DNA from 2 places in the Asanoa sp. WMMD1127 genome. Region 1 is predicted to be linked to the other one. Evidence: riboswitches for the same ligand, from Rfam matches in the RefSeq annotation. Region 1 holds a riboswitch; the other holds the start of a gene.
The links. Region 1 has a riboswitch for cobalamin ahead of O7635_RS19540 (VWA domain-containing protein). Riboswitches for the same ligand answer to the same signal wherever they lie in the genome.
Positions count from the first base shown of each region.

Region 2: another riboswitch for cobalamin. It lies ahead of O7635_RS26330 (ribonucleoside-diphosphate reductase subunit alpha); the one in region 1 lies ahead of O7635_RS19540 (VWA domain-containing protein).

Region 1 is NZ_JARUBP010000001.1:4,090,295-4,095,483, forward strand. Features, by position in the region: gene O7635_RS19530 (cobyrinate a,c-diamide synthase) at 1-293, opposite strand, end outside; gene cobO (cob(I)yrinic acid a,c-diamide adenosyltransferase) at 287-901, opposite strand; gene O7635_RS19540 (VWA domain-containing protein) at 903-2,882, opposite strand; cobalamin riboswitch at 2,961-3,087, opposite strand; gene cobN (cobaltochelatase subunit CobN) at 3,146-5,189, opposite strand, start outside.
Region 2 is NZ_JARUBP010000001.1:5,522,887-5,528,075, forward strand. Features, by position in the region: gene O7635_RS26320 (MFS transporter) at 51-1,220, opposite strand; gene O7635_RS26325 (ABATE domain-containing protein) at 1,290-1,880, shown strand; cobalamin riboswitch at 1,952-2,161, shown strand; gene O7635_RS26330 (ribonucleoside-diphosphate reductase subunit alpha) at 2,280-4,637, shown strand; gene O7635_RS26335 (ribonucleotide-diphosphate reductase subunit beta) at 4,634-5,189, shown strand, end outside.

The DNA.
Region 1 (5,189 bases):
CGGCCGTCGAACAGCCCCATCACGCCCTCGACCACCGCGAGGTCGGCGCCGGCCGCGCCGTGCGCGAACAAGGGCGCGATCCGCTCCTCGCCGACCATGACCGGGTCGAGGTTGCGCCCGGGCCGGCCGCCGGCCAGCGCGTGGTAGCCGGGGTCGATGTAGTCGGGGCCCACCTTGAAGCCGGCCACCGCGCGAGCGCGGGCCGCGTACGCCGCCAGCAGCCCGCTCGCGACCGTCGTCTTCCCGTGGCCGGATGCCGGCGCGGCCACGACGATCCGTGGCGTGCTCACCACTCGATGCCCTGCTGTCCCTTGCGGCCGGCGTCCATCGGGTGCGCGACCTTCGTCATCTCGGTGACGAGATCGGCCGCCTCGACCAACGCCGGCGCGGCGTCCCGCCCGGTGACCACGACGTGCTGATTGCCGGGCCGGGCGCGCAGCGTCGTCACCACCTCGTCGACGTCGACCCAACCCCACTTCATCGGGTACGTGAACTCGTCCAGCACGTAGAACCGGTAACGCTCGCCGGCCAGGTCCCGCTTGACCTGCGCCCAGCCCTCCGCCGCCTCGGCCGCGTGGTCCCGTTCGTCGCCCGGCCGGGCCAGCCACGACCAGCCCTCGCCCATCTTGTGCCAGGTGACCGGTGCGCCGGCGCCGGTGGCGGCGTGGTGGGCGCCCAGCGCCTTGAGCGCCGTCTCCTCGCCGACCCGCCACTTCGGACTCTTCACGAACTGGAACACCACGATCGGCCAGCCGGCGTTCCAGGCGCGCAGCGCCATCCCGAACGCGGCGGTCGACTTTCCCTTGCCGACGCCGGTGTGCACCGCGAGCACTGGCTGCCGTCGCCGTTCGCGGGTGGTCAGGCCGTCGTCGGGTACCCGCTCCACCTTGCCCTGTGGCATCTCACACCGCCCTGACGGCGGCGGCGTCGAGCGCGGCGAGCGGCAGGTATTCGGCGTCCAGCGCGGCCGCCAGCGTGCGGGCCATCGCGAGCCGCACCGGGCCCGACTCGCAGTCGACGACGACCGTGGGCACGCCGGCCAGCGCCGGGGCGACCGTGCGGGGGTCGGGGCCGCGGGTGTGCCGGCCGTCGGTGACCACGACGAGCAGCGGCCGGCGCAGCGGGTCGCGGCGGCGCTCGCCGACCAACGTGCGGGCGGCGGCGGTCAGCCCCGCGGCCAGCGGCGTACGCCCGCCGGTGCGCAGGTCGGCCAGCCGCCGCACGCCGACCTCGTGGCTGGCCGTCGGGCGCAGCACGGTGGTGGCGTCGGTGTCCCGGAAGGTGATCATGCCCACCGTGTCGCGCCGCTGGTAGGCGTCGCGCAACAGCGAGAGCACGGCGCGCTTGACGGTGGCCATCCGGGCCCGGGCGGCCATCGAGCCGGACGCGTCGACCACGAACAGCACGAGGTTGGCCTCGCGTCCGATGTGGACCGCCTCGCGCAGGTGCCGCGCGCGGACCTCGAGCGTCCCGTGGCCGGCTTCGCGAGCGGCGGCGAGCACCGTGGCGGGCAGGTGGACCGCGCCGATCCGGCCGCGCGGGGCGCGCGATCCGGCCACCCGGCCGCGGGCCGCGTAGGCGGGCGAACGCCGTCCACTGTGGCCGTGCCGGCCCCGTGAGCGGGCGGTCAGCGTGCGGGTGCGGTAGGCGGCGCCGACCGGCGCGGCGCTGGGCGGCGGCGCCGCGGGAGCGCCGCCGGGCCGGTCCTCGGCGTCGGGCGCGACGTCCGCGCCGCCGGGCCCGTCGGGCCGCGGCTCGTCCGGACCCGGCCCGCCGCTACTGCCGCCCGGTCCCGGATCGTCGTCCGGACGCGGCCCGCCGCCGCTACCGCCCGGTCCCGGATCGTCGTCCGGCTCCGGCGGCGGGTCGGCCGCCCGCGCCTGGGCCAGCGCGTCGTCCAGGGCCTGCTGGTCGGCGCCCGGCGGGTCCAACGGGTCGCGCCGCCGCCGGTGGGGCAGCGCCAACCGAGCCGCGTCGTCGACCTCCTGGTCGGTGACCGTCGGCCGGTCCCGCCAGGCGGCCAGCGCGACCGCGGTGCGCGCGATGACGATGTCGGCGCGCAGCCCGTCGACGCCGTACGCCAGGCAGATGCGGGCGATCCGGACCAGCACCGCGTCCGGCAGGGCGACCTTCGGTAGCCGGGCCCGGGCGGTGACGATCCGCTCGGCGGTCGCCGCGTCGGCGTCGGCGAACCGCGCCGCGAACGCGGACGGGTCCGCCTCGTGGGCCAGCCGGCGGCGCACCACCTCGGCCCGCTCGGTGGCCTCCGCCGGCGCGCTCACCTCGACCACCAGCCCGAACCGGTCGACCAGTTGCGGGCGCGGCTCGCCCTCCTCCGGGTTCATCGTGCCGACCAGCAGGAAGCGGGCGGCGTGCCGGAGCGAGACGCCGTCGCGCTCGACGAACGCCCGGCCCATCGCGGCCGCGTCGAGCAGCAGGTCGACCAGGTGGTCGGGGAGCAGGTTGACCTCGTCGACGTAGAGCGCGCCCCGGTGGGCGGCGGCCAGCAGGCCGGGCTCGTAGGCCTTGGTCCCCTCGGTCAGGATCCGCTGCACGTCGAGGGTGCCGACGACCCGGTCCTCGGTGGCGCCGACCGGCAGCTCCACCAGTCGCGCCGGCCGGGTGCTCGACGCGGCGCCGGCGTGCGGGCCGTCGGGGCACGACGGGTCCGGCGCGGCCGGGTCGCAGGCGAAGCGGCAGCCCGGCACCACCGCGATGGCCGGCAGCAGCGCGGCCAGCGCACGCACCATCGTGGACTTCGCGGTGCCCTTCTCGCCGCGCACCAGCACCCCGCCGATGACCGGCGAGACGGCGTTGAGCAGCAGGGCCAGGCGCAGGTCGGCGAGGCCGACGACAGCGGAGAACGGGTACGCGGGGCTCAACCCACGTGCCGGCGCGACGACATGGCGCAATCCCTTCCGCGGGTGTCCACGCCCGCGATGGTTCGACGGCGAGCGGCCGAGTGTCCTGGCTCCCGGATCGACGCTTCCCCTCGGCCTTCCAACCCTTGCGGGCCGTGACCATCGGGTGAGGGTTCGCTCCCCGGTGACAGTGGCGGGACCGCCCCGGAATCGCACCGGGTTCCTCCGCACCGCTCGTTGCCCATGCTGACCCACCGAGGCGGGCCGCGTCAAAGGGAGGGGAATCACGCCCCCTCCAGATCGCCCTCCGTCCGCAGGTACTCCGCCCGCAACGCGTCGATGGTCTCCGGCGCCGGCGCGGCCCACAGACCGCGTTCCGCCGCCTCCAGCAGCCGCTCGGTGATGCCGCGCAGCGCCCACGGGTTCGACTTGTCGAGGAACTCGCGCACCGACGGGTCCAGCACGTACGCGGCCGCCAGCTGCTCGTACATCCAGTCGTCGACCACGCCGGCCGTGGCGTCGTACCCGAAGAGGTAGTCGACCGTCGCGGCGAGCTCGAACGCGCCCTTGTAGCCGTGCCGGCGCATCGCCTCGATCCAGCGCGGGTTGACGACCCGTGCCCGGAACACCCGCTTCGTCTCCTCCGCGAGCGAGCGCGTGCGGACGTCGTCGGGACGGTGCGAGTCGCCGATGTACGCGGCCGGGTCGCTGCCGCGCAGGGAGCGCACCATGGCCACCATGCCGCCGTGGTACTGGAAGTAGTCGTCGGAGTCGGCGATGTCGTGCTCGCGGGTGTCGACGTTCTTGGCCGCCACGGCCATCCGCCGGTAGACCGTCTCCAGGTCGCCGCGCGCGGCCCGGCCGTCCAGCCCGCGACCGTAGGCGTAGCCTCCCCAGACCGCGTACACCTCGGCGAGGTCCCGGTCGTCGCGCCAGTTGCGGGCGTCGATCAACGGCAACAGGCCCGCGCCGTACGCCCCCGGCTTGGAACCGAAGATCCGGGTGGTGGCCCGCCGCCAGTCGCCGTGCGTGGCCTGGTCGGCCAGGGCGTGGGCGCGGACGAAGTTGTCGGGCTCGTCCAGCTCGGCCACGGCCGCGATCGCGTCGTCGAGCAGGGCGATCACGTGCGGGAACGCGTCGCGGAAGAAGCCGGAGATGCGCACGGTGACGTCGATGCGCGGCCGGCCCAGCTCGGCGCGCGGCACGATCTCGAAGCCGGTGACCCGGCGGGACGCGTCGTCCCAGACCGGGCGGGCCCCGATCAGCGCGAGCACCTCGGCGATGTCGTCGCCCTGGGTACGCATCGCGCTGGTGCCCCAGACGGTCAGCCCGACCAGCGGCGGCCAGTTGCCGGTGTCCTCCCGGTGGCGGGCGAGCAGCGAGTCGGCGAGGGCGCGGCCCACGTCCCAGGCGTTGCGGGAGGGGATCGCCTTGGGGTCGACGGAGTAGAAGTTGCGGCCGGTCGGCAGCACGTTGACCAGACCGCGGGTAGGTGAACCGGACGGGCCGGCGGGCACGTAGCCACCGTCGAGGGCGTGCGTGACGGCGGCGATCTCGTCGGTGGTGGCGGCGAGCCGGGGCACCACCTCGGTGGCGGCGAACCGCAGCACCTCGACGACCGCGTCGGGGGCGCGGCCCAGGGTCTCGGTCGTGGCGGCCGCCGCCTCGCCGGGCGCCCAGTCGCGCTGCTCCATGGCCACCACCAGCCGGCGGGCGACATCTTCCAGGGCGTCGCTCTCCAGCGCGGTGTCGTCGAGGCCGAGGTGCGCGGCGAGCGCCTCGCGCAGGCCGGGCAGCGCGCCGCGGCGGCCGCCCCAGACCTGCCGCGCCCGCAGGATGGCCAGCACCATGTTGGTCCGGGCCTCGCCCTGCGGCGGCGCGCCGAGGACGTGCAGGCCGTCGCGGATCAGCGAGTCCTTGATCTCGCACAGGTAGCCGTCGACGTGCAGCACGAAGTCGTCGAACTCGTCGTCGCCCGGCTGCTCGCTCGTGTGCAGGTCGTGGTGTAGCTCGGCGGCGCGGATCAGCGTCCAGATCTGGGCCCGCAGCGTGGGCACCTTGGCGGGGTCGAGCGCCGCCACGGTGGCGTACTCGTCGAGGAGCTGTTCGAGCTTCGCCATGTCGCCGTAGGTGTCGGCGCGGGCCATCGGCGGCACCAGGTGGTCGACGATCGTCGCGTGGCCGCGCCGCTTCGCCTGGGTGCCCTCGCCCGGGTCGTTGACCACGAACGGATAGACCAGCGGGAGGTCGCCGAGGACCGCGTCCGGGGCGCACTCCGCCGACAGGCCGAGCCCCTTGCCCGGCAGCCACTCCAGGGTGCCGTGCTTG
Region 2 (5,189 bases), 1.4 Mb from region 1:
CGCGTACCTGGAGATGTGGGGTCCCACCGGCCCGTTCCTTCGAATGCCCGCTAGGCCGGCGCCGCACACCTTGCGAGCCGGTGCGGCGCGGGCAGCACGCGCTCGGTCAGCGCGAGCGCCAGCGCGGCCAGGCCGAGCAGCGCGCCGATCAGCACCGTGCTCCGCACGCCGTGCCCCGGCAGCACCAGACCGCCCAGGAAGGCGCCGGCGGTGATGCCGACGTTGACCGCGGCGGACAGGGTCGCCGCGGCCAGGTCCGAGCGCCCGGGCGCCACCCGCAGCACCAGGCCGCCGAGCGACGCGGTGAACGCGGCGAACGCGAACCCGGCCAGGGCGAGCAGCCCGACCGCCGCGACGGGGTGCCCGCCCAGCGCGTACAGGCCGAGCAACGCCGCCGCCTGCACCGCGACCGTGCCGACCAGCGCCCGCCACGGGTCACGGTCGACCACCGCGCCCACGGCGACGATGCCGAGCACGCTGGCGATGCCGCGCACGAGGAGGATGGCGCCGACGGACGCCGCGGCGAACCCGCTGACATCGGTGACGAACAAGGCGACATAGGTGTACGCGGCGATCGCGCCCGCGGTCGTCAGCGCGGCGACGCCCACGAGCAGCCAGAAGCGGCGCGTGTCGGGTGTGGACCCGCGGGCGGCGTGGCCCTCGTCGGGCCGGGTCGATGGCAGCAGGGCGGCCACCACGAGCAGCACCACGGCGCCGAGCGCGGCCACCGCGAGCTGTGCGGCGCGCCAGCCGGCCCGCTCGCCCAACCAGGTGCCGGCGGGCACGCCCACGACCAGGGCGACGTTGCCGCCGGCGAACACCGTGGCGACCGCCCGGCCGCGCAGCCCGGGCCGGAACAGCTCCGCCGCGGCCGGCACCACCACCGCCCAGAACAGCGCATGGGTGGCCGCGGTCGCCATCCGGGCCGCCAGCACGAGCGCATAGCTGCTCGCGAACGCGGTCGCCGCCACGCTGACGACGAACCCCGCCAGCAGCGCGGAGAGCAACAGCCGGCGCGGCACCCGCCGGGCGAGCGCCGTCAGCGGGATCGAGCCGACGACGACCACCGCCCCGTACGCGGTGACCAGCGTGCCCACCTGCGACGGCGAAAGCCCCAGGTCGGCTGCCATCGGCAGCATCAGGCCGACCGGCAGCGCCTCGGCCGTGGTGTAGAGGAACGTCCCGCCGGCCAGGCCGACGAGCGCGCCAACCGCTCGCATGTTTCCCCCTAACCGAGCTTTGATGGCAACAATCTAGCGTCCCGCCCGTTTCTGGTAAAGTGCGTTTCGATGGAAACAGTGCAGCGGATGCGTCTGGTGGGCGGCAACCTGGCGCTCGACTTCGTCAACACCCGCAGCGGCCCGCCCGACGGGCCGGCCGACGACGACGTGCTGACCGGCCATCCCGAGCTGGTCGCCTGGGGCGTCTACGCCGGCGCCCTCACCGCCCACGAGGCGACGGCGCTCGACCGCACGCGCGGCACGCGGGCCGCGTTCGCGCGCGCCCGGCGCACCCGCGACTACCTCGACGACCTGTTCCGCGGCGTCGCCGCCGGCCGCGACCCCGACGCCGACCTGCTGGCCCGGCTGGGCGACGACGCGGCCGAGGCGCTCGCCCACGCGACGCTCGAGCCCGCCTACGTCTGGTCCTGGCGCGGAGACCGCACGCCGGCTCGCCCCCTGCGCCCGGTGGTGCACGCCGCGGTCGAGCTGCTCACGGCGGGCCCACTCGACCGCGTCAAGGCCTGCGGCGGCTGCCGCTTCCTCTTCCTCGACGAGAGCAAGAACCGCAGCCGCCGCTGGTGCAGCATGGACGACTGCGGCACGGCCGAGAAGATCCGCCGCTACGTCGACAACCGCCGCGCGCGCGCCGCGACCTGACGGGTGTGGCGGGCGACACGCGACACGCCGACACACCATCTGGTGTTGCCTAAACACAGGGGCACCCATATATGGTGTCTCCCGCAGCTGGTTCGGCCGTCCTCACCAGACGGCCGAGGCAAGAGGGAACCCGGTGCGATTCCGGGGCTGCCCCGCAGCGGTGAGTGGGAACGACCGCCGTCAACGAAGCACTGGGCCCGGGCCCGGGAAGCGACGGCCACTAGGCGACCGTGAGGTCACGCCCACGAGTCCGAAGACCTGCCAGCGCGCCGCACGCCGCCCGGCGTGCGGCGGTCGAAGGCCGCGCGGGACGGCCGACGCCACGGCCGGCACACGCGTGCGCCGGCGGCGTCGCCCTGCGCGCCCGACGACCCTCGGTGTTGGCGTGAGGAGGGGGACATGACGGTCACGCAGGAGCAGGCCGCCGCGGTGCCGGAGCAGCGGCGGCACGTGATGCAGGTGCGCAAGCGCAACGGCGACCTGGAGCCGGTCGACGTCAACAAGATCGTGCGAGCGGTCGAGCGGTGGGTGGGCGACCTCGACGAGGTCGACCCGCTGCGGGTGGCGACCCGGACCATCAGCGGCCTCTACGACGGCGCCACCACCGCCGAGCTCGACAAGCTGTCGATCCAGACGGCGGCGGAGCTGATCGGCGAGGAGCCGCAATACTCCCGGCTCGCCGCGCGCCTGCTGTCGGCCTATGTGGACAAAGAGGTACGCGGCCAGGGCGTCGCGAGCTTCAGCCAGTCGATCCGGTACGCGTACGACCAGGGTCTGATCAGCGACGAGACCGCCGCGTTCGTGGCCCGCAACGCCCGCAAGCTCGACGACGCCGTCGACCCGGCCGGAGACCTGCGGTTCGAGTACTTCGGCCTGCGCACGGTGGCCGACCGTTACCTGCTGCGCCACCCGGAGAGCCGGCTCGTGGTGGAGACGCCGCAGTTCTGGCTGCTGCGGGTCGCGTGTGGACTGTCGAAGACCCCGGCCGAGGCCATCGGTTTCTACCGCCTGATGTCCAGCCTGGCCTACCTGCCCAGCTCGCCGACCCTGTTCAACTCCGGCACCCGGCACACCCAGATGTCGTCGTGCTTCCTGGTCGACTCGCCGCGCGACGAGCTGGACTCCATCTACGAGCGCTACCACCAGGTCGCCAAGCTGTCGAAGTTCTCCGGCGGCATCGGCATCTCGTGGAGCAGGATCCGGGGCCGGGGCGCGCTGATCCGCGGCACCAACGGCAAGTCCAACGGCATCGTGCCCTTCCTCAAGACCCTGGACGCCGGCGTGGCCGCGGTCAACCAGGGCGGCCGGCGCAAGGGCGCCGCCTGCGTCTATCTGGAGCCGTGGCATCCCGACGTCGAGGAGTTCCTGGAGCTGCGCGACAACACGGGCGAGGACTCCCGACGGACGCACAACCTCAACCTGGCCAACTGGATCCCCGACGAGTTCATGCGCCGGGTCGAGGCCGACGAGGATTGGTCGCTGGTCGACCCGTCCGACGCGCCGGAGCTGCCGGACCTCTACGGCGAGGCGTTCGACGAGGCCTACCGGGCCGCCGAGAAGAAGGCGGTCAGGACCGTCAAGGCCCGGGACCTCTACGGCCGGATGATGCGCACGCTCGCGCAGACCGGCAACGGCTGGATGACGTTCAAGGACCCGGCGAACCGGCTCTCCAACCAGACCGGCGCGCCCGGCAACACCATCCACCTGTCCAACCTGTGCACCGAGATCCTCGAGGTGAACTCCGACGACGAGACGGCGGTCTGCAACCTCGGCTCCGTCAACCTCGCCGCACACGTCACCGCCGACGGCATCGACTGGGCGAAGCTGCGGGCGACCGTGCGCACCGCCGTGGTGTTCCTCGACCGGGTCATCGACATCAACTACTACCCGTCGGCGCAGGCGGCCGCGTCCAACCCCCGCTGGCGGCCGGTCGGGCTCGGGCTGATGGGCCTGCAGGACGCGTTCTTCACGCTGCGGATGCCGTTCGACTCCGACGGGGCGCGGGAGCTGTCGACGCGCGTACAGGAGGAGATCTTCCTGACCGCGCTGGAGACCTCGGCGGGGCTCGCCGAGTCGTTCGGCCCGCACCCGGCGTTCGCGGAGACCCGGGCGGCGGGCGGCGACCTGCACCCGGACCTGTGGGGCGCGACGCCCGCGCAGACCGCGCGGTGGGACGCGCTGCGGACCCGGGTCGCCGCGCACGGGCTGCGCAACTCGCTCCTCGTGGCGATCGCCCCGACGGCGACCATCGCGTCGATCGCCGGCTGCTACGAGTGCATCGAGCCGCAGGTCTCCAACCTGTTCAAACGCGAGACCATGTCCGGCGAGTTCCTGCAGATCAACAACTATCTGGTACGCGAGCTGAAGGCGCTGGGGATGTGGACCGCGCCGGTGCGCGAGGAGATCAAGCGGTCCGAGGGATCGGTGCAGGGCATCGACTCCTTGCCGGCCGACCTGCGCGACCTGTTCCGCACCGCCTGGGAACTGCCGCAGCGGGCGCTGATCGACCTCGCCGCGGCCCGAGCGCCCTATGTGGACCAGTCGCAGTCGCTGAACCTGTTCCTCAGCGCGCCCACCATCGGCAAGCTCTCCTCGATGTACCTCTACGCCTGGAAGGCCGGCCTCAAGACCACCTACTACCTGCGGTCGCGTCCCGCGACCCGGATCCAGCAGGCGACCGTGGCCATCACGCCGCTCGCGGCGGACGCCGTCGCCTGCTCCCTGGAGAACCCCGAAAGCTGCGAGGCCTGCCAATGACCCTGCTCGACCCCGGACTCGACCTGACGCTGCGCCCGATGCGCTACCCGGCGTTCTTCGAGCGGTTCAAGGACGCCATCAAGAACACGTGGACCGTCGAGGAGGTCGACCTGCACTCCGACCTCGCCGACCTGGCCCGGCTCTCGCCGGCCGAGCAGCACCTGGTCTCGCGGCTGGTCGCGTTCTTCGCCACCGGCGACACGATCGTGGCCAACAACCTGGTGCTCAACCTCTATCAGCACGTCAACTCGCCCGAGGGCCGGCTCTACCTGTCACGCCAGCTGTTCGAGGAGGCCGTGCACGTCCAGTTCTATCTCAACCTGCTCGACACCTACGTGCCCGACGAACAGCAGCGCTTCGCGGCGTTCGCCGCCGTGGAGAACATCCCGTCGATCCGGCGCAAGGCGGAGTTCTGCTTCAAGTGGATCGACTCGATCTTCGAGCTGCGCGAGCTGCGGACGCGCGACGACCGGCGGGCCTTCCTGCTCAACCTGATCTGCTTCGCCGCGTGCATCGAGGGCCTGTTCTTCTACGGCGCCTTCGCGTATGTCT